Regions from separate parts of the Paenibacillus sp. sptzw28 genome, predicted to be linked through region 2. Evidence: a T-box and tRNA genes for the amino acid it is inferred to sense, from the RefSeq annotation. Region 2 holds a T-box; the other holds one or more tRNA genes.
What was found. A T-box is a leader RNA that pairs with one kind of tRNA and senses whether it is charged. The one in region 2 lies ahead of KZ483_RS00020 (glutamine--tRNA ligase/YqeY domain fusion protein), so its partner is inferred to be a tRNA-Gln.

Region 1: it has a tRNA-Gln gene. The T-box ahead of KZ483_RS00020 (glutamine--tRNA ligase/YqeY domain fusion protein) is inferred to sense a tRNA for this amino acid. The anticodon was not compared.

What each region holds. Positions count from the first base shown of each region.
Region 1 is NZ_CP080545.1:5,105,687-5,121,271, forward strand. Features, by position in the region: gene KZ483_RS23435 (peptide chain release factor 3) at 1-1,393, opposite strand, end outside; gene KZ483_RS23440 (cyclase family protein) at 1,413-2,042, opposite strand; gene zwf (glucose-6-phosphate dehydrogenase) at 2,361-3,917, opposite strand; gene KZ483_RS23450 (YwmB family TATA-box binding protein) at 4,048-4,869, opposite strand; gene KZ483_RS23455 (hypothetical protein) at 4,989-5,369, shown strand; gene KZ483_RS23460 (hypothetical protein) at 5,571-6,302, shown strand; gene glp (molybdopterin molybdotransferase MoeA) at 6,390-7,676, opposite strand; gene KZ483_RS28735 (hypothetical protein) at 7,645-7,773, opposite strand; gene mobB (molybdopterin-guanine dinucleotide biosynthesis protein B) at 7,869-8,489, shown strand; gene KZ483_RS23475 (response regulator transcription factor) at 8,608-9,285, opposite strand; gene KZ483_RS23480 (sensor histidine kinase) at 9,306-10,382, opposite strand; gene KZ483_RS23485 (PspA/IM30 family protein) at 10,549-11,235, opposite strand; gene KZ483_RS23490 (PspC domain-containing protein) at 11,238-11,726, opposite strand; gene KZ483_RS23495 (PspA/IM30 family protein) at 11,723-12,412, opposite strand; gene KZ483_RS23500 (LiaF transmembrane domain-containing protein) at 12,461-12,751, opposite strand; tRNA gene KZ483_RS23505 (tRNA-Leu) at 13,105-13,186, opposite strand; tRNA gene KZ483_RS23510 (tRNA-Arg) at 13,194-13,270, opposite strand; tRNA gene KZ483_RS23515 (tRNA-Cys) at 13,288-13,361, opposite strand; tRNA gene KZ483_RS23520 (tRNA-Gly) at 13,377-13,451, opposite strand; tRNA gene KZ483_RS23525 (tRNA-Gln) at 13,459-13,533, opposite strand; tRNA gene KZ483_RS23530 (tRNA-His) at 13,563-13,638, opposite strand; tRNA gene KZ483_RS23535 (tRNA-Trp) at 13,652-13,725, opposite strand; tRNA gene KZ483_RS23540 (tRNA-Tyr) at 13,735-13,820, opposite strand; tRNA gene KZ483_RS23545 (tRNA-Thr) at 13,826-13,901, opposite strand; tRNA gene KZ483_RS23550 (tRNA-Phe) at 13,918-13,993, opposite strand; tRNA gene KZ483_RS23555 (tRNA-Asp) at 14,006-14,082, opposite strand; tRNA gene KZ483_RS23560 (tRNA-Met) at 14,118-14,194, opposite strand; tRNA gene KZ483_RS23565 (tRNA-Val) at 14,224-14,299, opposite strand; tRNA gene KZ483_RS23570 (tRNA-Glu) at 14,378-14,452, opposite strand; tRNA gene KZ483_RS23575 (tRNA-Ser) at 14,456-14,546, opposite strand; tRNA gene KZ483_RS23580 (tRNA-Asn) at 14,550-14,625, opposite strand; rRNA gene KZ483_RS23585 (23S ribosomal RNA) at 14,741-15,585, opposite strand, start outside.
Region 2 is NZ_CP080545.1:436-14,407, reverse strand. Features, by position in the region: gene KZ483_RS00060 (zinc-binding alcohol dehydrogenase family protein) at 125-1,159, opposite strand; gene KZ483_RS00055 (winged helix-turn-helix transcriptional regulator) at 1,287-1,655, shown strand; gene KZ483_RS00050 (DUF485 domain-containing protein) at 1,842-2,162, shown strand; gene KZ483_RS00045 (solute symporter family protein) at 2,166-3,701, shown strand; gene KZ483_RS00040 (glycosyltransferase) at 4,148-4,690, opposite strand; gene KZ483_RS00035 (glycerophosphodiester phosphodiesterase family protein) at 4,943-7,156, shown strand; gene KZ483_RS00030 (hypothetical protein) at 7,342-7,758, shown strand; gene KZ483_RS00025 (hypothetical protein) at 7,755-8,297, shown strand; gene KZ483_RS00020 (glutamine--tRNA ligase/YqeY domain fusion protein) at 8,427-10,127, opposite strand; T-box leader at 10,210-10,471, opposite strand; gene erm (23S ribosomal RNA methyltransferase Erm) at 10,629-11,474, opposite strand; gene hflX (GTPase HflX) at 11,878-13,143, opposite strand.

The DNA of each region.
Region 1 (15,585 bases), 990 kb from region 2:
GTATTTCAACGCCGTATTCAGCGCGCATCCGATGTTCAAACACCTCGAACTGCAGTTGTCCTACTACACCAAGTATCGTTTCATCAAAATTACCGGTCGAGTGGAAAACCTGGATTGTCCCCTCTTCCGTCAGCTGATCGATACCCTTCTGATACTGCTTGTGCTTGAGTGCGTTCTTAACGGTAACTTTAGCAAAGAGCTCGGGCGAGAATGTCGGCAGCTCATCGAACACGATGTCGCTTCCCTGTGACAGAGAATCCCCGATGCGGAATATCCCGGGGTCGAATAATCCTATGATGTCGCCTGGAAAAGCAGATTCGACAATATCGCGGTCCTGGGCGAGGAATTGCTGCGGCTGCGAAAGCTTGATTTCTTTACCTGCGCGCACATGCCTGACGCTCATTCCCCGTTCGAAACGGCCGGAGCAAATTCGGAGAAACGCGATTCGGTCGCGGTGCGCCGGGTTCATATTCGCCTGGATTTTAAAAATGTACCCCGAAAACTTCTCGCTGGTCGGCTCCACTGAACCGTTTGTCGTGTTGCGTGAAGTCGGTGAAGGCGCGAGCTGCAAGAAGTTTTCCAGGAACGTCTGGACACCGAAGTTATTAACCGCGCTTCCGAAGAACAGAGGCGTCAGCTCGCCCGCCCGAACTTTGTCGAAATCAAACTGGTCCCCGGCGACATCAAGCAGCTCCAAGTCTTGAACCAGCTGGTCATGAAGGTAGTCGCCAGCCATCTCCCGAATAACCTGATCATTATAATCCGACACAGGCCGTACGGAAATCGTCGAATGGTCATCGCCTTGAAACAGTTCAACCTGATTTTTCATGCGGTCATATACGCCGCATAGCTCTCTTCCCATGCCGATGGGCCAATTCATCGGTACGGCCCGGATACCAAGCACGCGCTCGATCTCTTCCATTAAATCAAACGGGCTTTGTCCCTCACGGTCCAATTTATTAATGAAAGTGAAAATCGGAATGCCACGCTTGCGGCACACCTGGAACAGCTTGATTGTCTGCGCCTCTACACCTTTGGCGACATCGATCAACATGACCGCGCTGTCTGCCGCAGTGAGCGTCCGATAGGTATCCTCACTGAAATCCTGGTGACCTGGTGTATCCAGTATATTGACGCGGTGGCCGTTATAGTCAAACTGCATCACGGAAGAAGTGACCGAAATACCACGCTGCTTCTCAATTTCCATCCAGTCGCTCGTCGCATGCCGGCTCGCTTTGCGCGCTTTCACCGTTCCGGCTAGTCGGATAGCTCCCCCGAAGAGCAGGAGTTTCTCGGTCAGCGTCGTTTTGCCCGCATCCGGATGAGAGATGATCGCGAATGTCCGCCGTTTTCCGACTTCTTGTTTTAATTCATCTGTCAACGTTTTGCTCATTACCCTATTCCCTTCATATTTACATGCCGCCGATCAGAAATGCACGCGCCGGAGCAGCTTCGATACCTGTCAGCTTAAGCGGAGCCACAGCCATAAAGTAAGTGCCGGCAGGCACATTCTTAAGCCGCAGTCCTTCAACGATAATGATACTGTTTCGGAATAGCGAGCGGTGAGTGGGATATTCCGCTTGAGCGCGTTCAATGCCCAGCCCATCCGTCCCGAGGCCCCTGATACCCAGTTCGACCAGATAACGGGCGCCGTCCTCCCGAAGGAAAACAAAGTTGAAGTCGAATTCTTCGCTGAAGGAATTGCGCGTTTTAAATATAACCCAATCGTTCTTCTGCAGTCCAAGCGGTTCCAAGTCGGCACGAGTAATATACTCTTCGCAATGTGTCAGATCAACAACACGAGCATGGCCAATCAACTGTTCAAGGCCGATCGTCTCGATCGTCTCGCCGTTTTCCAGCATATGCAGCGGAGCGTCTACATGCGTTCCGGAATGAACATTCATGTCGATGCGGGATTCATACACGGCCTGGCCGTTCTCATGGTTTGTAATATTCGTTATTTTCGGTTTTTTCTCTTCTTTATTGTTGAAGACCTGCATGCTCTCCTGAATTGTCATGGAGATATCATATATTTTGAGCATGGAATGGTACCTCCTCAGGCGTTTTGCGGGAGCAAAACGCAGCTTCGTAAGCATTTGCTTGGCGTTTTGCGGAGCAAAACGCAGCTTCGTAAGCATTGCTTGGCGTTTTGCGGGAGCAAAACGCAGCTTCGTAAGCATTTGCTTGGCGTTTTGCGGGAGCAAAACGCAGCTTCGTAAGCATTTGCTTGGCGTTTTGCGGGAGCAAAACGCAGCTTCGTAAGCATTTGCTTGGCGTTTTGCGGGAGCAAAACGCAGCTTCGTAAGCATTTGCTTGGCGTTTTGCGGAGCAAAACGCAGCTTCGCAAGCTTCCTACTGCCCTATTTCGGACCACCCGAGATCCAAATGACATTATCTTCGTCCTGACCGTTCACCGGCCACCAGTGGAATCCGTCCTCGGCCAACAGCTGGTCGGTCCGCTCCGGACCCCATGATCCCGCAGGGTAAAACTGCAGGCTTGAACTACCATCGCGCCAAGCTTCGGCGATTCTGTCGACAAATGACCACGCCTGCGACACTTCATCCCAGCGGGTAAAATAGGTCGACTCGCCGCGAGCGGCATCATATATAAGGAGCTCATACGCCTCCGGGGTATTCAGGCCGATCTGACAGCTTTGGCAAAATTCCATCGACACGGGCTGTATGACATTATCGACTCCCGGCTTCTTTGCATTAAACTTGATGTAGATGCCTTCCATCGGGTTGACCCGTATGACAAGCAGGTTCGGTGCCAATTCGTTACGTCGGGCAAACAGAACGTTATTCGGGACATTTTTGAACTCAATTACGACCTCGGTTGTTTTTACCGGAAGCCGCTTGCCCGTACGGATATAGAAAGGCACACCAGCCCATCGGAAATTGTCTACAAATACCCGGGCAGCAAAGTAAGTCTCCGTCGCAGAGTTGGGGTTTACCGAGTCCTCCTGGCGATATCCCGTAAGAGGCTTGCCTTTGGCTGTCCCCTCCACATATTGGCCGCGAATGACGTGCTTGTCGATTTCTTCGGCAGCCGAATACGGCCGGAGCGAACGAAGCACTTTTACCTTCTCGTCACGGATATCTTCCGGATGCAGCCTGCTCGGGGGCTCCATAGCGATCATCGCCAGCATTTGCAGCATATGATTCTGCACCATATCACGCAGTGCACCCGACTTATCATAATAACCGCCGCGCTCCTCGACACCGACTGTCTCAGACAAAGTAATTTGTACGTTAGCGATATGACTGTTATTCCAGAGCGGTTCAAAAAACGCGTTCGCGAAACGAAGAACCTCTATATTTTGCACCATTTCTTTGCCTAGGTAGTGATCGATACGGAAAATCTCTTCTTCTTTAAAGACATGACTGAGCTGCTCATTGAGATTACGCGCCGATTGCAAATCGTAGCCGAACGGCTTCTCGATGACAAGCCGGTTCCAGCCTTTCGATTCCAATAAGCCTCCGTCGCGAAGGTTCAATGAAACCGGTCCGAACAATTCAGGCGCAAGCGCTAAATAAAATAGTCGGTTGCCTGGAATATCAAACTTGGCATCCAGTTCTTCCGTAAGGTTGTTCAACTCCTGAAAGCCGTCCAAATTGTTGATATCAAGCGACATATAAACAAAATGCTCAGCGAATTTAGTCCACGTTTCGTCATCGCCCTGTTTGTATCTGCAAAACTCGTTGATGGACTCCTTAACGTCAGCGCGGAACTGATCATTGGTCCGAGGTCTGCGGGCAAGTCCTACCACAGCGAAATCTTCGGCCAATTTTCCTTCTTTATATAAGCTGAAGAGCGCAGGGAAAAGCTTCCGCCGCGCCAAATCGCCTGTCGCGCCAAATAAATAGTAAACCGCACCCGCTGCGGCAATTGATTCGTGTTTGCTCACGTCGGTCATTACCTCATTCTCTCTTATGTATTTTTGTATAGTACAACCGTATTGATCATGTTATGTAGTTTAGCATAACAAGGCGAGAGATGCCATTCATGCGCCCATAAAAAAAACTGATCGAGGCCTGAAGAAAACGTTAATCCGGATCAGTATAATCTCCCGTAATCAATGGAACGCCGATTACAATTTGCCGCCTGCCGCCACCCGTCGCGCGTATCTCAGCCATTTGCAGATTAACGCTGTTGCTGCCGCTTTTGACCGCCGTTTTCAATTCGGGGGTAAAGTACGTTACGCTGTCGGTTTGGCCATCGTTATACACTTCCTGGCGCTTCGCGTGGGCCATATCGGCTATCCGGCTCGCAGCTGCCGCTTTGGCAGGCTCTCCCCTGACGGCGAAGCTGCCGGCAAAGGTGAAATCTGCAGCGGAAACCGCTTGCTGAACATGCGAAGCAGCGGCGGTGATTTCAGTCAGATCGGTTCCATCCTGCGGCTTCATGAGAATTACCGCTTGGACGGGCGTTCCATTGCCTCGCGAGGGCTCTGTACTTTCCTTTGCAGGCTGCTGCTTGGATCCGGCCTGAACATGGATCCACAAGGATATTTTAACCCGGCCGTTTTCCATATCAGCCTCGCCTTGTAACGTCTCATTGTCGGTCTGCTTTAATGCAATGCCGAGCTTATTCGCCAATACCCCGGTATTCACCTGCATACCTTGTCCATCCCACCGGAAGGACCATCGCGATTGCCGCGAACCCCCGACAAGCTCATCCTCACACCAATGCCAAACGGTCGACAGGTCGCTAAGAAGCATGCTCTGAGAAAGCTCTTTGACCGAATTCTCCCGCTTATTCCCCATAGTCCACCAGGCGGCAGTTACTATAATCAGGAGGGCTATCAAAATTCCGCTTCTTCCTGTTCGTTTGGATAACGGTTTTTGCGAAATAGTTTTTGGCGGCAAGATGCTCACTCCCTTAGCCCAAAGCTTCAAATCGAAATAAGAATGGGTAAATATCCATACGCAACCGCCCCTAGGTGAATACACTGTTGCAAGGAATTCAGGGGAGGTGTTAACAACGGATGGAACCTATCTTTCCGCTCCACGAGGAACACATTGAAAAGTTCTGCGGTATGCCGGTTTGTATCGTAACCAAGGAAGGCCAACGCCACGTCGGAATTCTCAGCAGCTGCCGGGGAGGCCGGCTAATGCTCAATGAGAATCAGGGTTATTCAAGCGCCGCATCTGTAGGAACAGCGGGCGGGATAACCCACGTTCAGAGCAAAAGCAAGAAAAAAGGCCGGAAAACCGGGAAAACGGTGCAAACGCTGCAGACGGATAAGGCGGAGACGCAATCGTATGACCCGTATTATCCGTACAATGGGTTTGCGCCTTATAGTCCTTATGCCGAGGCGTTCGCAATCGACTTGGCGCTTATCGCCTTTTTATTTTTGCTTCTATAGACGCTGGTTTATACGGCAGCCGCCGCCGCTGTGAATAAAAGGAGAAGCCCGGGGACCTATCCAAGTCACGATATTGAGGTAGGACTTCGGGCTTTTGCTTTCACCGGCTCGTCCCTTCCTACATAAAGGCAAGAAAGTCGACTTTTCGGTAAATTAATACTAAAATTGAGCTGTCAAAGGTTTAAGTGGAGGTGAGTAGTGATGGCGATGCCAAATCAAATTGACCGGGTTTCCCGTAAAACGCTTTATCCTGTTCAGCGTCTTATTGCCTATGCAAAATATCCGTTCATGGACGAGCGCCGACCTTCCTATTACCGGGGAGGTTCGCTCCCCAAGGCTATAACCTCCAAACTGCCGGACACCGTCGAAAAAGTAATACAATCGGCGGCAGAAAGCGTGTCCGCGTGGCTTATGCAAAGCACCCATCTCCATGAGGCGGCGAACTCCATAGCAGCAGAAAACGCGGCAGCTTCCGAAACGGGCAATATGCCAGGTGCCGCTGAAGAAGGCAAATCGATTGCCAAGCAGCTGCATTCGCTGATTAAACAGGCGAATCAACTAAATCAAACTTTCTTATCCTCTTCCGCCTACTTGAGCCCCGAGTTAAAACATATCATCGATGACGCACTGAAGGCCCCTGCAGCTCAGCGGATCGGGATTACGCGATCGGGAGCCGGTGAATGGAAGCTGGATGGGGACCTTCTCAATGCTGCGTTAGCGGAACAGCCCGACCAAGTGCGCAGCACTTTACGCGGGCCCAGCGGCCTAGCATCTCAAATAGCGCAATTGCTTTCCCGTTTTGAACATCTGCCTACCGCTGCAATTATGAGCCCCTCGGCAAGCGGGTTCCAGTCGTTGCGGACATACGAACCGTCCGGGCAGTCTTATTTGCAGCTCAGAACCAACGGCCTATTCGTTAACTACCGGGTATAAGAAGCTGCATGAAATAAAGCAAACCCGCTTTATGCGCTGGCATGAAGGCGGGTTGTTCATCGTTGAAATTACAATTTATTAATCGGATCATAATTGAATGACATGAACCAGCGATCCTCTTGCCGCTCCTTCCGGTCCCGCCGGAATACGAAGCAGGCCGTCAGCCTCGGGAATCGAGGCCATCATGCTCGATTTGTTAAATGCAAGCGGATCGGCGTACAAGACACCTTCCCGCACATACAGGCGCGTCCGCACAAACCGTTCATGCGGGCTCCCTTTATCGAAATCAGCCGCAAGTTTGGCTGTCACTTCTCTTGGGAGCGATTGCTCCATCGTTACACCCTGCAGCATTAGTATAGCAGGCCTAACGAAAAGCTCAAACCCGACAAAGCAAGCGCCGGGGTTACCGGATAAGGCAAACAACAGTTTGCCGTTCATTACAGCTGCTGACGTCGGGCTGCCCGGACGCATCGCTACTTTATTGAACAAAAGTCTGTCCGGACCGCCGGTTAGGCCATCGGACCGAATTCCGCGTATAATGTCAGCCATAACATCGAAGTCGCCTACTGATACACCGCCGGTTGTTACGACCATATCCGCTTGCTCCAGCGCTGCGGCCAGCGCGCCTACGACGGCATTGGGATCGTCCGGGAGCCGCCCGACGAGCACCGGCGTCCCGCCGCTCTGCTCAACCATCGACGCCACCATGGCACTGTTGCTGTCGCGGATGCGGCCCGGCTCAAGCGGCGACGCAACCGGCAGCAGCTCAGCACCCGTCGCCAGCACCGCGACGCGCGGTCGCGCGAAGACCGGCACTTCAGCGTAGCCGAACGTGCCCAGCAGTGCAATGTGGCCCGGCCGGATAAGAGTGCCCGGCTCCGCCAATACGCCGCCGCGGCGAAACTCCTCACCGGGCCGCGCAATGTTTTGCCCGGTCGCGGCGGCGCGTTTCACCCGCACCACCGACCTCCCGATTTCATCCGCGTCCGCCGTCTGCTCCAGCATGACGACAGCGTCCGCGCCCTCGGGCACCGCCCCGCCGGTCATAATGCGCACGGCGGTGCCCGGCTCCACGATCGCCGGCGTTACACCGCCGGCGGCAACCGTACCAACCACGCGCAGCGACGAAGGGGAATCCGGCGTCGCTTGCGTCGTATCTGCGCTGCGGACGGCATAACCGTCCAGTCCCGAGCGCGCAAAGGGCGGCCAGTCGCTCGTCGCCGTCAGCGGCTCCGACAGCCGCCGGCCGGCGGCCTGCCACAGCGGCACAGATTCGCATAGTCCTGGCAAGGCCGCTTCGAGCACAAGGCGCATCGCATCCCCCACCTTAACTGCGCGCCTGTTAAAACGTGAAGCTCCCTGCAGCTGCTGCACAATCGGTCTCCTCCTGGTTGTCGTCCAAGGTGAAACCGGCAGCCTTGTGCAATATCCGGTTTCTTCCTTCGGTCATCTCTTCTCTATATTGTACCAAAAGTTCACGATCCGCTCCACTTAAAGAGTTAATCCCATGAAAATATGGTACATTTAAATAAAACAGGGAATCCTCATCCCGCAAGGAGCTGATTAATGTTGACTGAACAAAATTATAACCGCGATTTTCCGCGCCACCAGTTCGTCCTTCAGGTCGTCGGCTATAAAAACAGCGGTAAAACAACGCTCATTACGAGTCTGATTCAGCGTTTCAAGCGCGCGGGTTATACCGTCGGAACGGTAAAGCACGATGCTCACGATTTTACCATGGATACGCCGGGCACCGATACATGGAAGCATCAAGCGGCAGGTGCCGACATCACTGCGATTAGTTCATCCAATCGAAGCGCCATACTGCGAAGCCGTCCGGAATCGCTGCATTCTTTACTTGAGCAGATGGGGAACGCAGATATCGTTCTTGTGGAAGGGTTCAAGCAAGAGGCATATCCTAAGCTGATTCTCATCCGGGAGCCGGCAGACATCAAGCTTCTACGTGAGCTAACGAGTCCCAATGGGTCTGCCGCTATTTTATGGCCGGAAGCCAATACAGCCCTTAATGCAACATCGATAAATCCAACTATCAAAGGTGAAGATTCACTTTTAGCGGCCGACCCGTTTCCATCCACCCTCGATATTCCCCATTTCGACATCAGCGAGTTGGACTCTATATATGCGTTTATCCATTCTCGGATAGTCTCCGCGGCGAATAACAAATAAATGGTTTGGCGCATGTGCCGGCCGGTTTCCAGCCGCTCGACTTGCTTGCCTACTTAGATACAAAAAGCCGCCCCGGTCATTCCGGAACGGCTTGCTCTGCATTACGTACCCTATCTATTTACTCGGCCAAGCCATGTTTATGTGCATAAATAGCAGCCTGCGTCCGGTCATCCACACCAAGCTTGGCAAAAATGTTCGTCACGTGAAATTTGACCGTTTTAATCCCGATAAATAAAGTATCGGCGATTTCCTGGTTCGATTGACCCTTAGCCACGCATTTCAAAACGTCCATCTCCCGTTCCGTGAGCTGTTCGTGAGGCGGACGAACAGAATCTGCCTTGGGCTGCCGGAAACGGTTCATCATCTTCATCGCAACCTGCGATTCAAGAACCGATTGCCCTCGAGCTGCCGCCCGGATCGCATCGGCGACTTCCGTTGCTCGCGATGTTTTGAGCAGATAACTGAATGCTCCCGCCTCAATAACCGGGTACATCTTGCTGTCGTCCAGATAGCTTGTGAGCACAATCACTTTACAGTCGGGGTACAGCTCTAGAAGCTTCCGTGTCGTTTCAACGCCGTCCATGCCTTCCATAACCAGATCCATAAGGACAACCTCCGGCCTGTATGCCTGAGCGAGTCGAATACCTTCCATTCCATTGCTCGCCTCGCCGACCACTTCAATTCCCTCCTCGGTGTTGAGAACAGCGGCCAGACCAATTCGAACCATCTCATGGTCGTCAACGAGAAGCACTTTAATCGGTTGATTCAATGCGTTCCTATTTTCCAGAGCCTCCATCCGGTGGATCTCCCCTCCTTTTATAAAACCATGGCTGTAACAGGTATGCGTATGTCAATGATGACGCCCTGACCGGGTGCGGTAACCAGCTGCATCGAGCCCCCCAGGACATTTATCCGTTCTTCCATTGTAAGCAGTCCGTATGACGTTTGCTTCTTCTCTTCCAAATCAAACCCAACTCCGTTATCCTGGAAAATCAATTGTGCATTCTTGCCTATGCTGTGTAGACGAATACTCATCTGGTCCGCTTTGGAATGTCGAAGCGTATTGGAAAGCGCCTCCTGTGCAATTCGAAAGAGATGGTCCTCCGCTTCAGCGGCAAGCTTGATTGAATCGTCCACATCAAGCGTTATGGCGATCGGTACCTTCTGCTTTAATTCCTCAACCAAAATCTGAAGCGCTTGACCCAAATTTTTGCCATCCAAATGCACCGGCCGTAAATGCAGAAGTAATGCCCGCATCTCGGATTGAGCGACGGAGGCCATTTCTTCAATAAGCTGCACCTGGCGTTTGGCTCTCTCCCAATCCGTCTCAAGCGTTCTGCTGACTGCTGTCGCGGTCATTGATATGGCAAACAACTGCTGGCTTACAGCGTCATGAAGCTCTCGCGCGAGCCTTTCCCGTTCTTCAATGACGGCAGAGAAACGAACCTGTTCCGTCCATACCTCATCCTCTTCCGAGAAATCCTCGGATGTTTCAGTTGTGTCTTCAGCGGAAGGAAGCGTTACCCTCTGTTTCTTCCGACGCTGTTGGTCGGTTAACCGCTTGACCGCCGCCCTCAGCTTTACTCCCTGAAAATAACTGTATCCAGCCGCGGCAATAAGCGCGAGCCCTATAATGGTCAAACCGATCGCTGCGGCTTTTGTTTGCAAGGCGAATACCTTGATGTAGCCCATACCTTGCATAACGAGAACAATCAAGCCAATGATGACAAGCAGCCATATCACCGTCTCTGCAGCGTTTCCCCTGGGTTGATTAAGCGGCGGGCCTCCTCGCGCATTCCGATAAGGATGCATCGCTTGACGCTGTCTCCCCGAGTCCCCTTGTTCACTACGCATATTGACGCTTGCTTCATCCGAAGGCGATTGGTCAGCCATGGGTATATGCCCCTCTCTATGTAACCATGGAAACAAGCCAGAGACAGAGGCTTCATTCGCGAAGCGCATACTGTCTTGGCTTATCCATTTGCAAACCCTTCGATTTCTATTCCGGCTGAAAACAACTCGGAAGGTCAATCGTCGTACCTAGTCTTCCCAGTCAACCCTACTCGGCTGACGGAGGGTTTAATTTGTTTTTCAGTGCTTGAAGCTGCTCTTCGACCTTCAACTGCTTCGAAGGATCTACTGTGCCAACGGCAGATGGACCATTATAAGACGTATATGGGACACGTATCACTTCAGCTTCCGCTTCCAGCTGCATAATCTTTTCTTCCATACGGGTAAAGCCCCGTGAAGCGCTGCCGCTTTCGATCGAGTGAACCGTCGTTACTTGCGCCATTTGCTTCTTCGCTTTTGCCATCTGTGCACGCGCTGCCAGCTCATTGCGTTTATTCCGAAGCTGGTAGAACTCATCCTTCATACCATGGAGCTGCAGCATAAGCTCTTCGGCCTGCGTTTTGGCTGCGGCATGCATATCCGTATATTCGGCCGTTTTGTGATCGAAGAATATTTTCTCTTCCAAAAGCTTCCGTGCAAGCTCCTCCTGGCCGGAGCGAATCGCAGTTTCAGCTTTCGTCTCACGGTCTGCGGCACTGCGGAACGCTTCGTCAAGACGCTGTTTCATACGGCGCTCGTTTGCCATTTGCTTGGCAACCGTCAATTCGGCCTGATGAATTTCCGCCTCCATATCACGCAGATATTGGTTTAACATTACAACAGGATCTTCCATTTTGTCGAGCAGCTCGTTAAGAGAAGCTTTCGTCATATCTTTCATTCGCTTAAAAATACTCATAGTTAAAACTCTCCCTTCTCGTGCTTGGCTAATTTTGCTTTCAGTTCTTCTATCTCACGACGGAGCGCTTTTTTCTCCAGATCTTCCATCATGGCATCCAAATTTGATGCCGATTGTCCTTGCTGCCAACTGGCAGGTCCAGCCGACGGACCACTGGATGGAGGTGTATTTGTATAAGGTCCGCCAAAGCCTTGACCATTGTTTTGCGAGCCAAAGCCCGGGCCGTTATTCCAACCACCATTATATCCGCCGCCGGAGCCGTAACCGCCGGGTCCAAAGCTGCCGGGACCGAATCCGCTGTATATGTTCGGTTCCTTAGGTACAACGAGGCCGGCAAGAATATATACCAATATTAATGCACCGCTTGTAAATACGGTCAGGACAATCAGAAGAATCCGCAGCAGTGTCGCGTCCACATTCAGCATCTCGGCGATACCGCCGCACAAACCGAACAGCTTCTTATCGCGGCGCGACCGATACAGTTTCCTCATGACGATTTCCATCCTTCCTGCTGCAATTTTCGTTTCAATTGTTCCATTTCGCGCTCGATGACGGACTGCAGAGTCGAACCCGCCTCGACGATAAATTCCTGTCCAGCCCGGCGTAAATCGCGAAGGCTTTTTGCTTCAAGCTCCATATCGCTGATCCGATCCTCCAGCCTGCGGAACATGCCTGCAGGCTGCTGCCCAGGCTGCTGCCCGAGGCCGTTATACCGTGCGTTCATCCGCTGTTGAAGGCGCAGGGATTCCATCCGAGCTGCATAGTATTCACGTTTATCGTAAACAGCCTGATACTCCGCCCGCAACTCTCGAAGCTGATCCTCCAGCTCCCGGACGTTCTGCTGTGTTTGTTCGTATAATTCACGGTACTGAGCAGCACGTTCCTCGCTGGTCGCTTTATCTGTAAGTGCAATTCGTGCTACATGCTCCTCCCCTGCTTTAAGGGCAGTCATTGCTTGTTGTTCACGCTTGTCTCTCAGCTGCTCCGCTTGCAGCCATTGAGACTTCAAGTAGTTCCCGTGTCCCACATACTGCTGATATAATCGCTCAGCTTGAATAATATCTTCCCTTGTCGACCACAAGAATTGGTCAATTAACTTAACAGGATCTTCCGCTTTCTCCAGCCGCTCATTTAGTGTCGCCACTGTAATGTCACGGACCCTACGGATAATACTCATGCATAAACCTCCTTAATCCGGAATCTATTACGATTACTAAGTATTTAATTAAACGTGTTTACGACGTTTGAACATTGAAACTCCCCATAAGATAATTCCGATCGCAAGCAGCAACGCGATAATTCCGGCAAGCTTGCCAATCAGCATAAATGCTCCGACTACGATGAGAATGCCACCGATGAGCTTCTTGTCATTTTTGACTCCCACGACTCCAAGACCGATCAAGATGAAAGGCATCAACAAACTGAAAATCCAGCTGAGATTAATCCCGATAAACTTCATCACCATCAAACTTCCTGCAATAACAAGTAACGCACCTAACACCGATTTACCATTCATTCTTACTGTCACCGCCTTCCCTCAGAACTTTTATACTTTTCATTACGTCGCTGCGCTTGAAGTTGTTTCATCGCTTGCTTATGTATTTATTGTAGGTGTTTTCCAGCCGTTTCAAAACGGACTCGCGACGGTTTTCTCCCTAGACTTGGGTCGGGGAGTGGACCCACCCCATGGACCGAAAGGGCTACGCACAGTTATTAATCCAAGTGAAAGGGTCTTTAATATCACCTTCTCATACACACTGATTCCGCGTACGGTCCTGAATTACCCAAGTGGAGCACGCATAGATTCATGCTCGTTGTTAAAAATAAAAAAAACCTGATGCAATTCCATCAGGTTACAACTTCTATGTATGGTGCCGGTGAGAGGACTCGAACCTCCACGGTTTCCCTCACGATTTTGAGTCGCGCGCGTCTGCCATTCCGCCACACCGGCAAATTAATGGCGTGCCCTAAGAGATTCGAACTCCTGACCTTTTGATTCGTAGTCAAACGCTCTATCCAGCTGAGCTAAGGGCACACGATTGTTGAAGATTGTGGAGGCGCCACCCAGATTCGAACTGGGGGTAAAGCTTTTGCAGAGCTCTGCCTTACCACTTGGCTATGGCGCCAGAAATAAAAAAAAATGGAGCGGAAGACGGGAATCGAACCCGCGACCCTCGCCTTGGCAAGGCGATGCTCTACCGCTGAGCCACTTCCGCATATAAATGGCTGGGGATCTAGGATTCGAACCTAGGAATGACGGAGTCAAAGTCCGTTGCCTTACCGCTTGGCTAATCCCCAATCTTTTATTTATCTTATAATTTGTATGATGGGGCGATCGAGGGGAATTGAACCCCCGAATGTCGGATCCACAAACCGATGCGTTAACCACTTCGCCACGATCGCCATATGAACCTTTTGGCAGGGGCAGCAGGAATTGAACCCACACTAACGGTTTTGGAGACCGCTGTTCTACCTTTAAACTATGCCCCTAAGGTAAACTGGTGGAGGATGATGGATTCGAACCACCGAACTCGTCAGAGAACAGATTTACAGTCTGCTGCGTTTGGCCACTTCGCTAATCCTCCATGAGTGGTGCCGTCGAGAGGACTTGAACCCCCAACCTACTGATTACAAGTCAGTTGCTCTACCAATTGAGCTACAACGGCATATTCAATTCTTAAATGGTGGCTCGGGACGGAATCGAACCGCCGACACGAGGATTTTCAGTCCTCTGCTCTACCGACTGAGCTACCGAGCCATTTGGTGAAAATGGCGGAGCTGACGGGATTCGAACCCGCGGTCTCCTGCGTGACAGGCAGGCATGTTAGGCCTCTACACCACAGCTCCACATTATGGTTCTCGGATGACTCCGAAGGTAAAGTTGGTTGCGGGGGCAGGATTTGAACCTGCGGCCTTCGGGTTATGAGCCCGACGAGCTACCGGGCTGCTCCACCCCGCGTCGTTATGAATACTGCTTATGCAGTTTAATGGTGGAGGCTGACGGGATCGAACCGCCGACCCTCTGCTTGTAAGGCAGATGCTCTCCCAGCTGAGCTAAGCCTCCGTAATGAGCGACAAGTACTACTATACCTCATTTGCCCTGCTCATTGCAAGTCCTAATTTGTACCTTTTTGAACTATTTTGGTGACCCGTAGGGGATTCGAACCCCTGTTACCTCCGTGAAAGGGAGGTGTCTTAACCCCTTGACCAACGGGCCACATGGCGGAGAGCGAGGGATTCGAACCCTCGATACGCGGTTAACGTATACACGATTTCCAATCGTGCTCCTTCGACCACTCGGACAGCTCTCCAGATGGCTCCCCGAACAGGACTCGAACCTGTGACAACTCGATTAACAGTCGAGTGCTCTACCAACTGAGCTATCAGGGAACGATATTTCGGGTTAATTACACCCTGAAAACTGGATACGAACAGTTGTGAAACCCCTTTAGTCTTACGTTAACCTAAGAGCAGCGTGCGAAGTGAACGTTCAGGTGAACGTTCGTAGGATAAGCCCTCGACCGATTAGTATTCGTCAGCTGCACGCATTGCTGCGCTTCCACCTCGAACCTATCAACCTGGTCGTCTACCAGGGGTCTTACGAATTGGGAAATCTCATCTTGAGGGGGGCTTCACGCTTAGATGCTTTCAGCGCTTATCCCGTCCGTACTTGGCTACCCAGCGGTGCTCCTGGCGGAACAACTGGTACACCAGCGGTACGTCCATCCCGGTCCTCTCGTACTAAGGACAGCTCCTCTCAAATTTCCTACGCCCGCGACAGATAGGGACCGAACTGTCTCACGACGTTCTGAACCCAGCTCGCGTACCGCTTTAATGGGCGAACAGCCCAACCCTTGGGACCTACTTCAGCCCCAGGATGCGATGAGCCGACATCGAGGTGCCAAACCTCCCCGTCGATGTGGACTCTTGGGGGAGATAAGCCTGTTATCCCCAGGGTAGCTTTTATCCGTTGAGCGATGGCCCTTCCATGCGGTACCACCGGATCACTAAGCCCGACTTTCGTCCCTGCTCGACTTGTAGGTCTCGCAGTCAAGCTCCCTTATGCCTTTGCACGCTACGAATGATTTCCAACCATTCTGAGGGAACCTTTGGGCGCCTCCGTTACATTTTAGGAGGCGACCGCCCCAGTCAAACTGCCCACCTGACACGGTCCCTGTACCGGATGACGGTACCAGGTTAGAACTCCGATACGATCAGGGTGGTATCCCAACGATGCCTCCACCGAAGCTGGCGCTCCGGCTTCCAAGGCTCCCACCTATCCTGTACAGATCGTACCAAAGTCCAATATCAAGCTGCAGTAAAGCTCCATGGGGTCTTTCCGTCTTGTCG
Region 2 (13,972 bases):
TATTCTAATAGACGGTTTAGCAATATAATTTATGCCGGAGAGTATATGTAAATGTAAGAGAGCAAGGACAGGTAATCCTTGCTCTCTTTTGATAACAGGCATAGGTCCTTAGGCGTTCCTAACCTTAAAACCGCTCCAACACCAGCTTGCCGATCATGTCTCCGGCGAGCAATTTCTCATGCGCCAAGCGCAGATTGGCCGCATTGATCGGTTCCAGCCGCTGAGTCAAAGTCGTCTTCACTTTACCGGAATCGATCAGTTCGGATATCTTGTTTAATAGATGGTGCTGCTCAATCCTGTCATGCGTTTGGAATTGGGATCTTGTAAACATTAGCTCCCAGTGAAACGACACGCTCTTGAAGAAGATCAAGTCAAGATTAAGCGGATGCTCGGCAGGAACGATGGAGCATATTTTTCCTTGCGGAGCGATCACCTCAGCCATATTGTCCCAATGACCGGCTGTATCGTTCAGGCAGAATATATAATCGACCTTCTCGAAGCCAAGTTCCCCCAGCTGGGGAGCGAACTCCTTCCTATGGTTGATAATGAAATCCGCTCCGTGCTCTCTGGCCCACTGGGACGATTCCGCTCTCGATGACGTACCGATAACCGTCAACCCCGCGAGCTTGGCCAGCTGAGTCGCAATGGAGCCGACGCCGCCCGATGCGCCGATGATTAGAATTGTTTTGCCCCGATTCTCTTGTTCGTTATGGCTGATTCCCAAGCGGTCGTGCAGCCCCTCCCAAGCGGTAATGGAAGTGAGCGGCATAGCTGCGGCTTGCGAAAAATCCAGACTTACCGGTTTTCTCCCCACAATCTGCTCATCCACCAGTTGGAATTCGCTGTTACAGCCGGGACGAACCACGCTCCCTGCGTAATAGACTTCATCTCCGGGCTTAAATAACGTACATTCGGGTCCCACCTGTACTACTATTCCGGCTGCATCCCAGCCGATGATTTTGGGAGTTTCATGATCGTCGTTGCCCCTTGCCCGAACCTTCACATCGGCCGGGTTCACGGATATGGCTTTCACTTCCACCAAGAGGTCCTGGCCTGTCGGCAAAGGCTTTTCCAGTTCGAGATCAATAAGACTTTCAGGATCGGATAATGGAAGAGTACGGTAAAAGCCCACTGCCTTCATTGTTTGATGACTGTTCATATTTTTTTCATCCTTTCAGCTCGCTATATGTTACGATTAAATTATATGATGTATATTTACTTTAAAAAAGTACGCATATTTTTATTATATAGTTATAAAAATCATACCATTGGAGGAATACAGCGCTATGGCGGATCAAAAAAAGAAATGCAGTGCGACAATGGACGGATGTCCAGTCGAAACAACTCTGGATGTTATAGGAGGGAAATGGAAAGGGATAATTCTCTATCATCTTATTGGCGGCACGAAGCGATTTAATGAATTCCGGCGGCTTTATCCCAGACTTACGCAGTTTATGCTTACCTTACAGCTGCGGGAGCTTGAACGGGACGGTATTATTCACCGGGAAGTGTACAGAGAAGTTCCACCGAAAGTGGAATACTCGCTGACTGAGTTCGGAAGAACGCTGGAACCGATCATATTAGGGATGAAGAAGTGGGGGGAGTCCCATAAGCCCAGACTTGACGAAGCCCGAACGCAAACGAATGAGGCTTGAATGCCCCGCATCCGCAAATGCAAAAAAAAGAGTCCGCTATGACGATACATGGCGGGCTCTTTTGTGTAAATAACAGAGGAGGCATAAATTGGCGGTAACCGTAACTTCTTGTATTTGGCGTCATATTGTGGTTGCCAAGCTGATACATATTCAATAGGTCATATTTCATTATTAGGAGGGATCTGGTTGAACAAAGGCCGTCTGAGTTACAGCGAGGTGGCAAGGTCGGAGCTTTTCCGCAGGCTGATGGCAAAGAAAAAACGGTTTATTATCCCGATGACACTGTTCTTCCTGGCGTTTTACATTACTCTTCCGGTTATGACATCTTACTTCGATGTCTTGAACCGGGAGGCTGTCGGCTCGATAACGTGGGCATGGATCTTTGCTTTCTCCCAATTTATCATGACGTGGGTATTGTGCTATCTCTACACGAGAAAATCGGTTGAATTCGATGCGCTTAGCGAAGAGCTTAAACGGCAGGTACAACATAACACAAAGGAGGGATAATTCATGAGTACGGCGCTTCTGCTCTTTCTCGTCATTGTGGCCGGGACGCTTGTCATTACCTACTATGCTTCCAAAAAAACAAAAACGGCCAGCGAGTTTTACACAGCCGGGGGAGGACTGACGGGCTGGCAGAACGGACTGGCCATTGCCGGAGATTACATGTCGGCCGCTTCTTTCCTCGGCATTGCGGGAATGATCGCATTGTTCGGGTTCGACGGTTTCTTTTACAGCATCGGATTTCTGGTCGCTTATCTGGTCGTGCTCTATTTGGTGGCTGAACCGCTTCGGAACCTGGGTAAGTATACGATGGCGGACATGATCGCCGCCCGCTTCGATAACAAGAAGATCCGCGGTGTCTCGGCGCTGAACTCGGTGGTCATATCGATCTTCTATATGATCGCGCAGCTGGTCGGCGCCGGTGCGCTTATTTCGCTGCTGATCCCGGCCCTCGATTATACGAGCTCCGTACTCATCGTCGGCGTTCTGATGACCGTCTATGTGGTCTTCGGAGGAATGACCGCGACAAGCTGGGTGCAGATCATCAAATGCGTGCTCCTTATAGCCGGGACCTTGATTATTTCGCTGATAGTTCTCGCGAGGTTCGACTTCAATATCCTGCAAATGTTCAGTGAGATGCGGACAGCGACTCCGCTGAAGGAGGCGTTCCTGAACCCGGGCAATAAGTTCGCGAACGGACTCGACACCATTTCGCTTAATCTTGCCCTTGTATTGGGAACTGCGGGATTACCGCATATCCTGATTCGGTTCTTCACGGTCAAGGACGCGCCGACAGCACGGAAATCGGTCGTCGTCGCGACCTGGGTAATCGGTTTGTTCTATGTCATGACGCTCTTCCTTGGCTTCGGGGCCGCGGCATTCGTCGGCGAGAGCGCGATTGTCGAGGCGAATGCCGCGGGCAATATGGCGGCGCCGCTCCTTGCGAGAGCTCTTGGCGGCGAATTTCTGTTCGCCTTCGTCTCGGCGGTCGCATTCGCAACGATTCTGGCCGTTGTTGCCGGTCTGGTGCTCTCTGCGGCATCGGCATTCGCGCACGACTTCTACAGCCATATCGTCCGGAAGGGTAAAGCGAAGGAGAAGGAGCAGATGAAGGCGGCCAAGCTTGCTTCCGTCGGCGTTGCGGTGATCTCGATCCTGCTCGCGTTGTTTGCGCAGAAGCTGAATGTCGCATTCCTGGTGGCTTTGGCTTTTGCCGTGGCGGCCAGCGCGAACCTGCCTGTTCTCGTATTCACCGTATTCTGGAGGAGATTCAATACCTCGGGAGCGGTGACCGGAATGCTCGTGGGTCTGCTGAGCGCGCTCATTCTTGTAGCGGTCAGTCCCAATGTATGGAGTCCGGATCCGGGCAAAGCGATTTTCACCGGCACTCCGCTCATCACCCTCACGAACCCCGGCATCATCTCGATCCCGTTGGGGTTCCTCGGGGCGTTTGTGGGCACTTTTCTCTCCTCGAAGCGTAATGATGCGAAATTCGATGAAATACTGGTGAAGGCGAACACGGGTATTCGCGAGCTGACATAGGCCGCAGCCCGCCTCATGCCCGGCAATCAAGTATCCCGCAGCATGCAGATGCATGCCCGGCAGGAAGTAGCCGCAGCAGACAGCAGAAAACCCTGATCCCCCCACGGATCAGGGTTCTTTCGTTTCGTTGCGCATCGGCTCAGCGCCTTTTGCTACGCCGTCCGGATTTCCTTTGCCGTAGTACCTTTTCCACGACTTTTTTCATTGAGGTTCCGGCACGATTCCATGTATATTTAAGCACGCTCCGTCTGCCCAGCCGTCCTTTTCTCTTGCATAGTAGAGGGTTCTTATACGCCGTCCTCATCTGTTTTCTCAAGCTGCCGATAACCGGTTCCGCCCAGAGCTGGCCTCTCTGCGCGAACAAATGACGGAATTGGCGGGAAATCGAGTGTCTGCTGTTCATGCTGGAGGCGGGATTTCTTAATTTATACTTGATGAAAAACGAGTTATTCCCCCTTAAGAAATCCATATGTCCGCCCCAGCCTGTAGCGATGGACGGGAACGCCGCTGGATAACGATTCGAGGAACGGCAGACCGACTCCTTCGCCTCTTGTAGGGAGTACAAATACATGTCCGAGCGTATAAATCCGTTTATGCTGATTCGGCCGCAGACGCCTTGCAATAATCGTAACAGGCGCCGTTTTTTTGCGGATACCAAGTCTCTTTTTGTATATTTGAATTCGGTTTTTGATCCATCTTTCATTCTCGAAAGGCGCATAGCCGTTCGTCTTGATGACCAGAAGTGTCCGATCGGCGGCGGAGAATTCTTCCCAGTAGGCCCTTAACAATGCTTCCGGATTTTTGCGGTGTTGGAAGCCAAACACGGACACGAAGATAAATTTGCCTCTGGATCCGGGTACCGGCAGCTTCTTATTCGCGGGAGTAAATAGTTTGGTGTTGACTCCGTGAGGAACGATGAATACGGGTACCTTAACGCCGCTGTTTTTCATTGCCCGTTTGTTTTTGAAGCGAGGGGACGCAAATCGCATCGAATTTATTCATGTTCGGCAGCCACCGTTTAGGAATCCTTGATGTCTCCCAAACGGTATTAAGATTGATCACCTTCGCTGTATTTGCATGGTCTTGACCGTTTATTTACTATGCTTATCATATGTCCGTCCGGACGAAACGGGCACCGTACAATCCTGCATTTACCAAAGCTTATCCCCGCGTTAAAAGAGGTCGTACAAATCTCCAATATAGTGAGAGGGCAGTCTATTTGTAAAGGAGATGAATGATAAGTGAAGAAAGGTTGGATCGTGCTTGCTGTTTCACTGTCTCTCCTCGTATCGTCGCCTGCTCTGCCCCAGGTTGCAGCCACACCGAATGCCGCTCCGCCAGAGGCTGATGATTCGAGATTGAAACCGCTCACCGGTGAAGTGGCGGTTATTGCGCACCGGGGAGCATCGGCATATGCTCCCGAGCATACGCTGGAGGCTTACACACAGGCGATTCAATTGAAAGCGGACTACGTCGAGCTCGATTTGCAGATGACCAAGGATGGACGGCTGGTTGCCCTGCATGATGAAACGCTGAGTAGAACGACGAATGTGAGACAGCAGTACCCGGACCGGTCGCCATGGTCGGTGAAAGACTTCACACTGGAGGAAATCAGCCGTCTTGATGCCGGTTCCTGGTTTAACGAGAAATATCCGAGCGCAGCCGACAAGAAATATACCGGACTTAAAGTGCCTACGCTCGAAGAAGCTGTCGAACTGGTGGAGAAGCTTGGCAGCGGCAAGGCAGGCCTCTATATCGAAACGAAAGCGCCTGATGTTTATCCCGGCATGGAGGAGAAGCTGGTTGACGTCCTAAAGCACTATGACCTCATCGATAAAGGTAATGTAATACTTCAGTCCTTCAGCGAGGCGAGCCTTCGCAAGCTCAAATCCCTGGCGCCTGCTCTGCCTCTTGTGCAGCTTTATTCGGCGCAAATGCTGGCAGGCAAAGATGTCTACACCGAGTTTGCACGCATTTCGGATTATGCCGCGGGAGTCGGCCCGACGCAAAGTGTCGTGGTGCCGAAGCTCATGGATGCCGCCCATCAATACGGGCTCTTCGTACACCCGTATACGGTGAACACGCAGGATCAAATGGTACATCTGCTTTCCCTGGGTGTGGACGGTATGTTTACGAATAATTCCGACCTCCTGGCAGAGCTGCTGACGAAGCCATATATTTCACACGGGACGGCGAGCGGAGATATAACGGACTCGTCAGCAGAGTTGTGGGCGCGGGCTAACGAGGAATCCAATGTTCAGTTTGAAGTTTCGACCGATCCTGCTTTTATGAAAGAAACCGTCATCAAGAATGAGCGCGCTGACGCTGAGCGTGATTTCACGGTAGAGGTGCAAGTGGACGGACTGAAGGCGGACACGGTTTATTATTACCGAGCTCAGGCCTTGCCGGGCCAGTATTCGGTGAGCGGATCGTTCCGAACGGCGCCAGAGCAGGGAAGCGTTAAGCCGCTAAGCTTCGTCTGGGGCGGAGACACCGGCGGCCAAGGCGAAATCCCGCCTTTTCAATCCTTCAGGTCCATGGCTGCATTAAATCCGGACTTCTTCCTGTTCAGCGGGGATACCATCTATGCGGACAATAAAACGCCGGCCGTTCCGAATCCCCCATCGGACAGCGTGGAGGATTTCTGGGCGAAATACAAGGAAAACCGGACGGATTCCGGCTTCCGCAGCCTTCTGCAGAAGACCGGCACGTACGCGATCTGGGACGATCATGAAGTGACCAATGATTTTTCCGGTCCGTCTGAGCCCCTCACTCCGCTTGGCCTGAAGGCCTTTAAAGATTACTGGCCGGTATCCGCCGAGCGCAGTTCTGCGGACAAGCTGTACCATGCATTCTCGTGGGGCGATACGACGGAACTTATTATTCTTAACAATCGGAGCTACCGCGACCCCAATACCAAGGCTGACGGCCCGGATAAGACAATGCTCGGCGAGGAACAGCTGAACTGGCTGCTGGAGCAGCTGCAAACTTCGGACGCCATGGTTAAGCTGGTTGCTACATCCGTACCGATCTCCATACCGACCGGCAAGGCTAACAAAAGAGACGGATGGGCGAGCGGAGGCGGAGCGGACTCGACTGATCCGACCGGTTATGAGACCGAATTCCGCAAAATATCGGATTTCATAATTGAAAAGGGAATCAAAAACGTCTATTTCGTTACGACCGATGTTCACTACGCGAACATTATTCAGTACGATGCCAACGGTGACGGAAAAGCCGATTACCGGGAGCTGATCAGCGGCCCGATAGGCGCTGCGAAGGGTGCCCCAGGCACGCTCGACCCTACGTTCGGACCGGAACGTCTGTATGCGGAAGGAGGCTTCTTCAACTTCGGAGCAAGCCGGATTGATCCGGAGCACAAGCAGTTCACAGTGGAAATCCGTGATGAATCCGGTAAGGTCCGCTTCAGCCAGACTTTCCCGATCGAAGGCTAAAACAATTTCCCCGTTCGGCCCCCCGCCAAATAGAAGACACTGTCTCCGACAAGGCAGTGTCTTCTATGTATACTTATCCCGAAGTGGCAAATAATACTACAAATCCAAAATCGAAGGAATGATGATTCATGGGATTTGTAGTATTTTTCTTTGCAGCATGGTTGGCTATCTTTGTTCTTTTTGCTATGAGAAAAAGCCTTAGCACCAGCGAGAACACCTTCATATTCCTGCTCGTTCTGATCATCAGTATTAACGTATCATGGATTATTACCCAAGAGTTAAAATATGTCCGGTTGTCGAACAATGGTCTTAATTACACCGGGTACCTTTTGAACAGAAGTGTGCTCATTCCCGCGCTTTATGTGGTCCTGTTCAATTTGATTTACAAGTCGAAATCAATCGCAGCGGCTTTGCTCTTCGCATTCGTTTTTGCCGGTGCGGAGCTTTGTCTGAATGGGCTTGCACGGAATTATCATATCTGGACCTATGCACAATGGAGCTATGTTTATGATGCGATATTTATCGGTTTGACCCAGATCGCAGTATTCTTGCTGCATCGTTTGTTCAGAAGCTCGTTTCGTCCGGAGGTGAAGCATTCATGATTTTATGGGTCCGCTTTGACAGCAACGAATGGTTTGTACTGGTCATGCTGCTCGTTTTTTTCGCCGCTGTTTATTTTCTGCCGAAGAGATTGCCCCGAAGCTTGATGATTCTGGGACTGATATGGGGGTTTGCCAGCGCGACCCTGTTTGATTTTACGATCGGCGGCGGTTTGATGGACTTTTATAAAGTGAACGATTCGAACCGGTATGAGCTGACTGATCTGCTCACGTACGTTATGTTTGCTCCATTCGGCTATTTCTTCATTTATTTCTATGACCTGCTCAAAATCAACAAGAGAACGTTTCTTCTTTATGTGTTAGCGTGGTCCGCTGCAGGCATGGCATTTCAATGGCTGGCTGCGTGGATGGGCATGACCCATTATCAGCATGGATACAGGCCGGCATATAATTTCGGTGTATTTCTAACCGTTCAGACGGCTACCGGATTGTATTATGAGTATTTGAGAAAGAGAAAATCCATTGTTAGACACCGGGAGAAGTCTTCCAGGCTGCATCTGAACCGCAGCTTTCCCAGGTGAAGCAGGTCTGCCCAATGCAGGGAAGAAAGGAGCTTTGCCGCTGAAATAAAGCGGCAAAGCTCCTTTTTTACGGTCAAACTACGCTCGTTTCGTTCCACACAGTCGAAGCTCGGCCGCTGCCACATTACGCTACTTCGCTTTGCCGCCCTTCCACTTATCCTTCAATGGCACGATGCGGTTGAAAACCCGTTTCTCCGGTGTAGAGTGCTTGTAGTCAACACAAAAGTACCCGTGCCTCATAAATTGAAATTTGCTTTCAAGTGAGGCATCTGCAAGCACGGGCTCAACCAGGCAGTCCGTAAGCAGGGTCAGGAAATCCGGGTTTATTTGGTCCTGCCAGGCTGCTTCATCGTCCTGAAGGGCTTCCTCATCCAGCAGCAGCTTGTCGTATAAGCGGACATCGGCCTTGACGGCATGACACTCCGATACCCAGTGTATCGTTCCTTTCACCTTTCGGCTGGAAAAGCCTGTACCGCTCTTGGTAAGCGGGTCATAGGTGCAGTGAAGCTCGGCAATCTCCCCTGTGTCAGGATCTCTGATGATGTTCTCGCAGGAGATATAATAAGCGCCCTTAAGCCGGACCTCTTGGCCGGGGGCGAGTCTTTGAAAACCCGCAGCTGGGTGTTCCATAAAGTCCTCTTTCTCGATATAGAGCACTCTGGAGAAAGGAACGAGCCGGTCGCCGAGCGACGGATCCTCGGGATTGTTCGGAAGGGCCAGCTCCTCCGACCGGTCTTCCGGATAGTTGGTCAGAATCACCTTCAGCGGACGAAGAACGGCCATTACAACAGGGACCGCAGCCTTCAAGTCGTCTCTGAGCGTATGCTCGAGCATAGCGATATCAACAGTGGTGTAATCTCTGGCGACGCCTATCTCCTTCAAGAAGGCTTTGATGCTGCCGGGCGTAAATCCTCTTCTCCGCAGTCCTTTGAAGGTGGGCAGCCTTGGGTCATCCCAGCCGTCCGCGTATCCGCCGGAGACCAGCTCCCGCAAGTATCTTTTGCTCGTGACCGTTCCTGTAAGGTTCAACCGGCCGAACTCCCTTTGCCTCGGAGCAGGGGAGATTTCGAGCGTATTCAGCACCCACTCGTACAAGGGACGGTGGTCTCTAAATTCGATCGAGCACAGCGAGTGTGTGATTCCTTCAATGGCATCCTGCAGCGGATGGGCAAAATCATACATCGGATAAATACACCACTCTTCGCGGGTCCGGTAATGGGGCGCATGGATGATTCGATACAGAACCGGATCCCTCAGATTGATGTTAGGCGATGCCATATCGATCTTCGCCCGCAATACTTTGGAGCCGGTAGCGAATTCGCCTTTCCTCATTCTCTCCAGCAAATCGAGATTTTCTTCCTTCGTCCGGTTCCGGTACGGACTGTCTTGGCCACCCTTGGTCAAGGTTCCTCTGTATTCATGAATCTCCTCCGCACTCAGGTCACAGACGTAAGCGGCGTGCTTGTCGACCAGACGAACCGCATAATCATAAATTCGGCTGCTGTAATCGGACCCGTAGAAGATGTTGTTTCCCGGGTCAAACCCGAGCCATCGCATATCTTCGATGATGGAGTTGACGTATTCCATATCCTCCTTCAGCGGGTTAGTATCGTCGAAGCGCAGATGAAACACGCCTCCATATTTTGCGGCCAGCGAGTAATTGATGTTAATGGCATAAGCGCTGCCGATATGCAAATATCCGTTCGGTTCCGGGGGGAAGCGGGTAAATATGCTTTGCCCGGGACTCATCTCATGCTCCAAGTCATGTTCAATCATCAGTTCCAGGAAATTCGGCGCTTCCTGTCCGCTTGACGGCTTCTTTATATCCATAGCTGTGGCACCTCCGTAGTTATTTCACGACATTAAATGCTGCTGCAAAATAAAAAAACTCTCACCCCCAAGACTTGTCGGTCTTGGGGACGAGAGTACAATTTCGTGGTGCCACCCCAGTTCAATCCGCATGTCGCCATACGGACCTTATCAGGTACGGCCACTAGCGGGCGATACCCCAGCTCTGTAACAGGAGCTCCTGTCATAGCCTCCCCATATGCATGGCAAGGATCGGTATGAGGCTCGGAGGCTTGTTTCAATAAAACCTTCTTTACCCCTTTTCAGCTGCCGGGGCTCTCTGGTCAAAGAAAGCGTTTATTTACTCTTCTCGTCATCGCCGGTAATTTTTTGAATTATTTAACAACTTACACCAATGCGTAAACGTTGTCAACCTTGGCGTTTGTCAAATTACATTACCGCCGTTCAAGAATCCACCCAACCTTTAAGGGGCCGCCATGTTCTGAATGGTTGGCTCTTTTTTCAGAACAATCACCAGCCGTTTCACTTTCTTTGTTTTCTCGGCCAGCGATACGATTCCACGTGCTCCAGCATCGTATGAAAGACGACGCTCCACTGTTGCTCGCTCAGCGTACAGACAGGTTCATGACGGTCGGTGCCAATGTTCTTGAGCAGATGTTTCAACTGGGGCGGTGTGAAAATTCCCTTCAGCGCCTCATGAATCGGCATCATCGGAAACTTCAGTCCATACTCGGCTAATGCCGAGAACCGCTCATGGTGATGAGGCGCAATGAAGGGATTCTTTTTCCTCCGAACATGGAAGATGGCCGAGTCCACGCTTGGCTGAGGCGAGAAATGACTCCGCGAAACCACCCTTACCAATTCCATTTCATATCGCATTCTCCATGTAAGTATGCGTGGGTTACGGACCCTGGTTTCCGTGAGCCCCAAAGCTGCGCCTCTCTCGATAATGAGTACCGCGCTCTGAAATGAACTCACCGGAGGATCCAGAAGCTTCCTCAGAATAGGGGTAGTCAGGAAGAAAGGTATATTCGCGACGACACAGTAGGGGCCCCCAGGCATGCGCGTTTCCAGAATATCTTTCTCTACAACCGTAATGCTGGAATAGCCTTCAGTCCTTCTGCGCAGCGACTCCGCTAAACCGGGGTCGTTCTCGACCGCCAGCACTTTACCGGCCTTCTCGGCGAGCAGCAGCGTTATCGCACCTGCTCCGGCCCCGATATCGACAACGGTACCGAAGGCGTGAATGCCGGCTTTACTAATCATCTCCATGATGATTCGGTTGTCGTGCAGGAAATGCTGGCCGTGGACCCTGATCGCCTCCCGGTCTTGTCGCAACCGGGACTTAAAACAATGCCGTTTTTTCATATTCGTTCTCCTCCGTTACCTTGGGAAAATAAAAACACAGGCCGGCACTGCCTGTGTTTCTCGGGAACCGGAAGAGGATACGGCAAAAAAATCCGCAAGGAAACAAGATACCTCACTTGCCGTTAAAATTGGCCTTCCATAGGGAAGAATGGACAACAGGACCGCCGGACAGACGGGTGAGATAAGCTTCATCATCCGAGCAGGCAGCAGTTGTTATCCCGTTCCATATAGATGTAAAAAAGGGCAGACCAAATCCGAGTTCCCTGCACACAGGCAGAGCCTTTGGGCACTATTCAATTAGCCGCGCAAAGTACGAACTCGAATAAATTGGTCTACCACACATAACCCTCCGTTCCTTAAATAAGTTTATTGGCGCAAGGAGCCTCAGCCCCTTGGATACAAGCTAGAGTTCAATGAACTCGCCGCGATATTTCTCATAATCGGCTGCCTTACACTCCAGCTTAAGCCGCGTCCCCTGTGGTTCATAGCTCGTCGATTGGACGTGGGCGTGCTCATTAAAGTAAGCCACTAACTGCCCTTGATCGAAGGGAATCACAACTTCACACTGTATATAGCCATTAAAGATCTGACTGCGGATCAATTCCGTAAGCTCGTGAATTCCGCTCTTTTCTCGGGCGGAGAGGTACACGCTGCCGTCATGAACCTGCGGGTATAAGTGATCGGTTAAATCCGTCTTATTGTAGGCGAAGATCGTCGGAATTTGGTCTGCGCCCAGTTCCTTTAACGTATCGTTGGTGACGGAGATGAGCTGTTTATACTCCGGGTTGGAATAGTCCACCACGTGAATCAGTAAGTCCGCCTCAGCGACTTCTTCCAGCGTAGAGCGAAACGCTTTGATCAGGTGATGGGGAAGCCCGCTTACGAATCCCACCGTATCGGTCAGCAGGAATGATTTATGGCCCGGCAGTTCGATGCTTCTGACCGAAGTTTCCAGCGTTGCGAACAGCATATCCCGGACAAAGACCTGTTTTTCCGGCCGCGGATTGTACGTTTCCACCATCACGTTCATTAGACTCGATTTGCCCGTGTTCGTGTAGCCGACCAGACAGACAACCGGGACTTTATTCTTCTGGCGCTGCTTCCGCTGTACTTGACGTCTGGAAACGAGCTTCTCCAGCTCGGCCTGCAAGGCCGTTATCCTCTCTTCAATTCGGCGCCGGTCGAGCTCCAGCTTGGTCTCTCCGGAGCCTCTATTCTTGAGGCCGGACCCGCCGCCTTGCCGCCCTAACGATTCACGAAGGCCGGTCAGACGCGGCAGCATGTACTGCAGCCGCGCGACCTCCACTTGAAGCTGCGCTTCTCTTGTTTTTGCCCGCTCGGCGAAAATATCGAGAATTAAGATCGTCCGGTCGATCACCTTCCGCTGCAAATACGCTTCGAGATTACGAAGCTGGGAAGGAGAGAGCTCATCGTTGAAAATAACGACAGGAGCGTCGTGGGCTTCAAGCATCGCGGACAATTCCGCGAGCTTCCCGGTCCCGATGTAATGCGAGGAGCCCACGCGATTTGCCTTCTGGTGCAGCTCGCCGGCCACTTCCATATTGCATGCGGCAGCCAGGCCGCGCAGTTCCTCCATCGAATAGGAAAAATCGGGTTGATTGTTAAGATTGACCCCGACAATAATCGCTTTCTGTTTCAGTTGTTCCATATTTCATCAGCCTCCAATGGTAATAAAGCAAATAAAAAAACACAGGCGGACTGCCTGTGTTTTCAGTAATTGGAAGAGGACATCAGAAAAACCGGCTAAGGAGACTGGTCCCTAAATACCGGAGTCATGGCCTTCATACGGAAAGAAGAACGAAAGAACCGCTGATGCGAATGATGGACTCCATCCTCCGTATGACAGCAAGCTGTTCACTTTCCAATATGAAATGTTCAATTCTAAAGGTTAACACGAAGAAGGAAGCTTGAATCGCCTCTTCGCGTAATCCGAAATAGGGTTACCTTTATAAATGGACAGACCAATCCTGAGTCCTCTGCACACAGGCAGAGCCTTTGGCAGTATTCAATTAGCTGCGCACAAGGATCTGACTCGGATATAATCTATCACACGGCAACCCTCCGTTCCTTAAAGTAAATCGAGTTTAACACATAAGTAAGTTTCTGGCAAACTCCAAAACCGTTATAATTGATTTCTGCCGGCTCGCGAATTCTGTTTAACGAATACTAGTGCGGGCGGGTTTAATTACCCCGCTGATACATGCCGCTTCCGGTATTCGCCTGGAGTAAATCCGGTCCATTTTTTGAATACGCGGTTGAAGGATGTGATGTTAGGATAGCCGATCTGTTTGCTGATATCGTTAATGTTCAAGCTCGTTCCGGACAGAAGTTCCTGTGCTTTGTGCATTCGGATCCGGTTTAAATGCTCGCTGAAATTCGTTCCGGTCTTCTCTTTAATATACACGGAGAGATAGGGACTCGACATATTGAGCTTTCCGGATAAATAGTCCAGGGAAAGCTCCTCCGCATATTGGGTT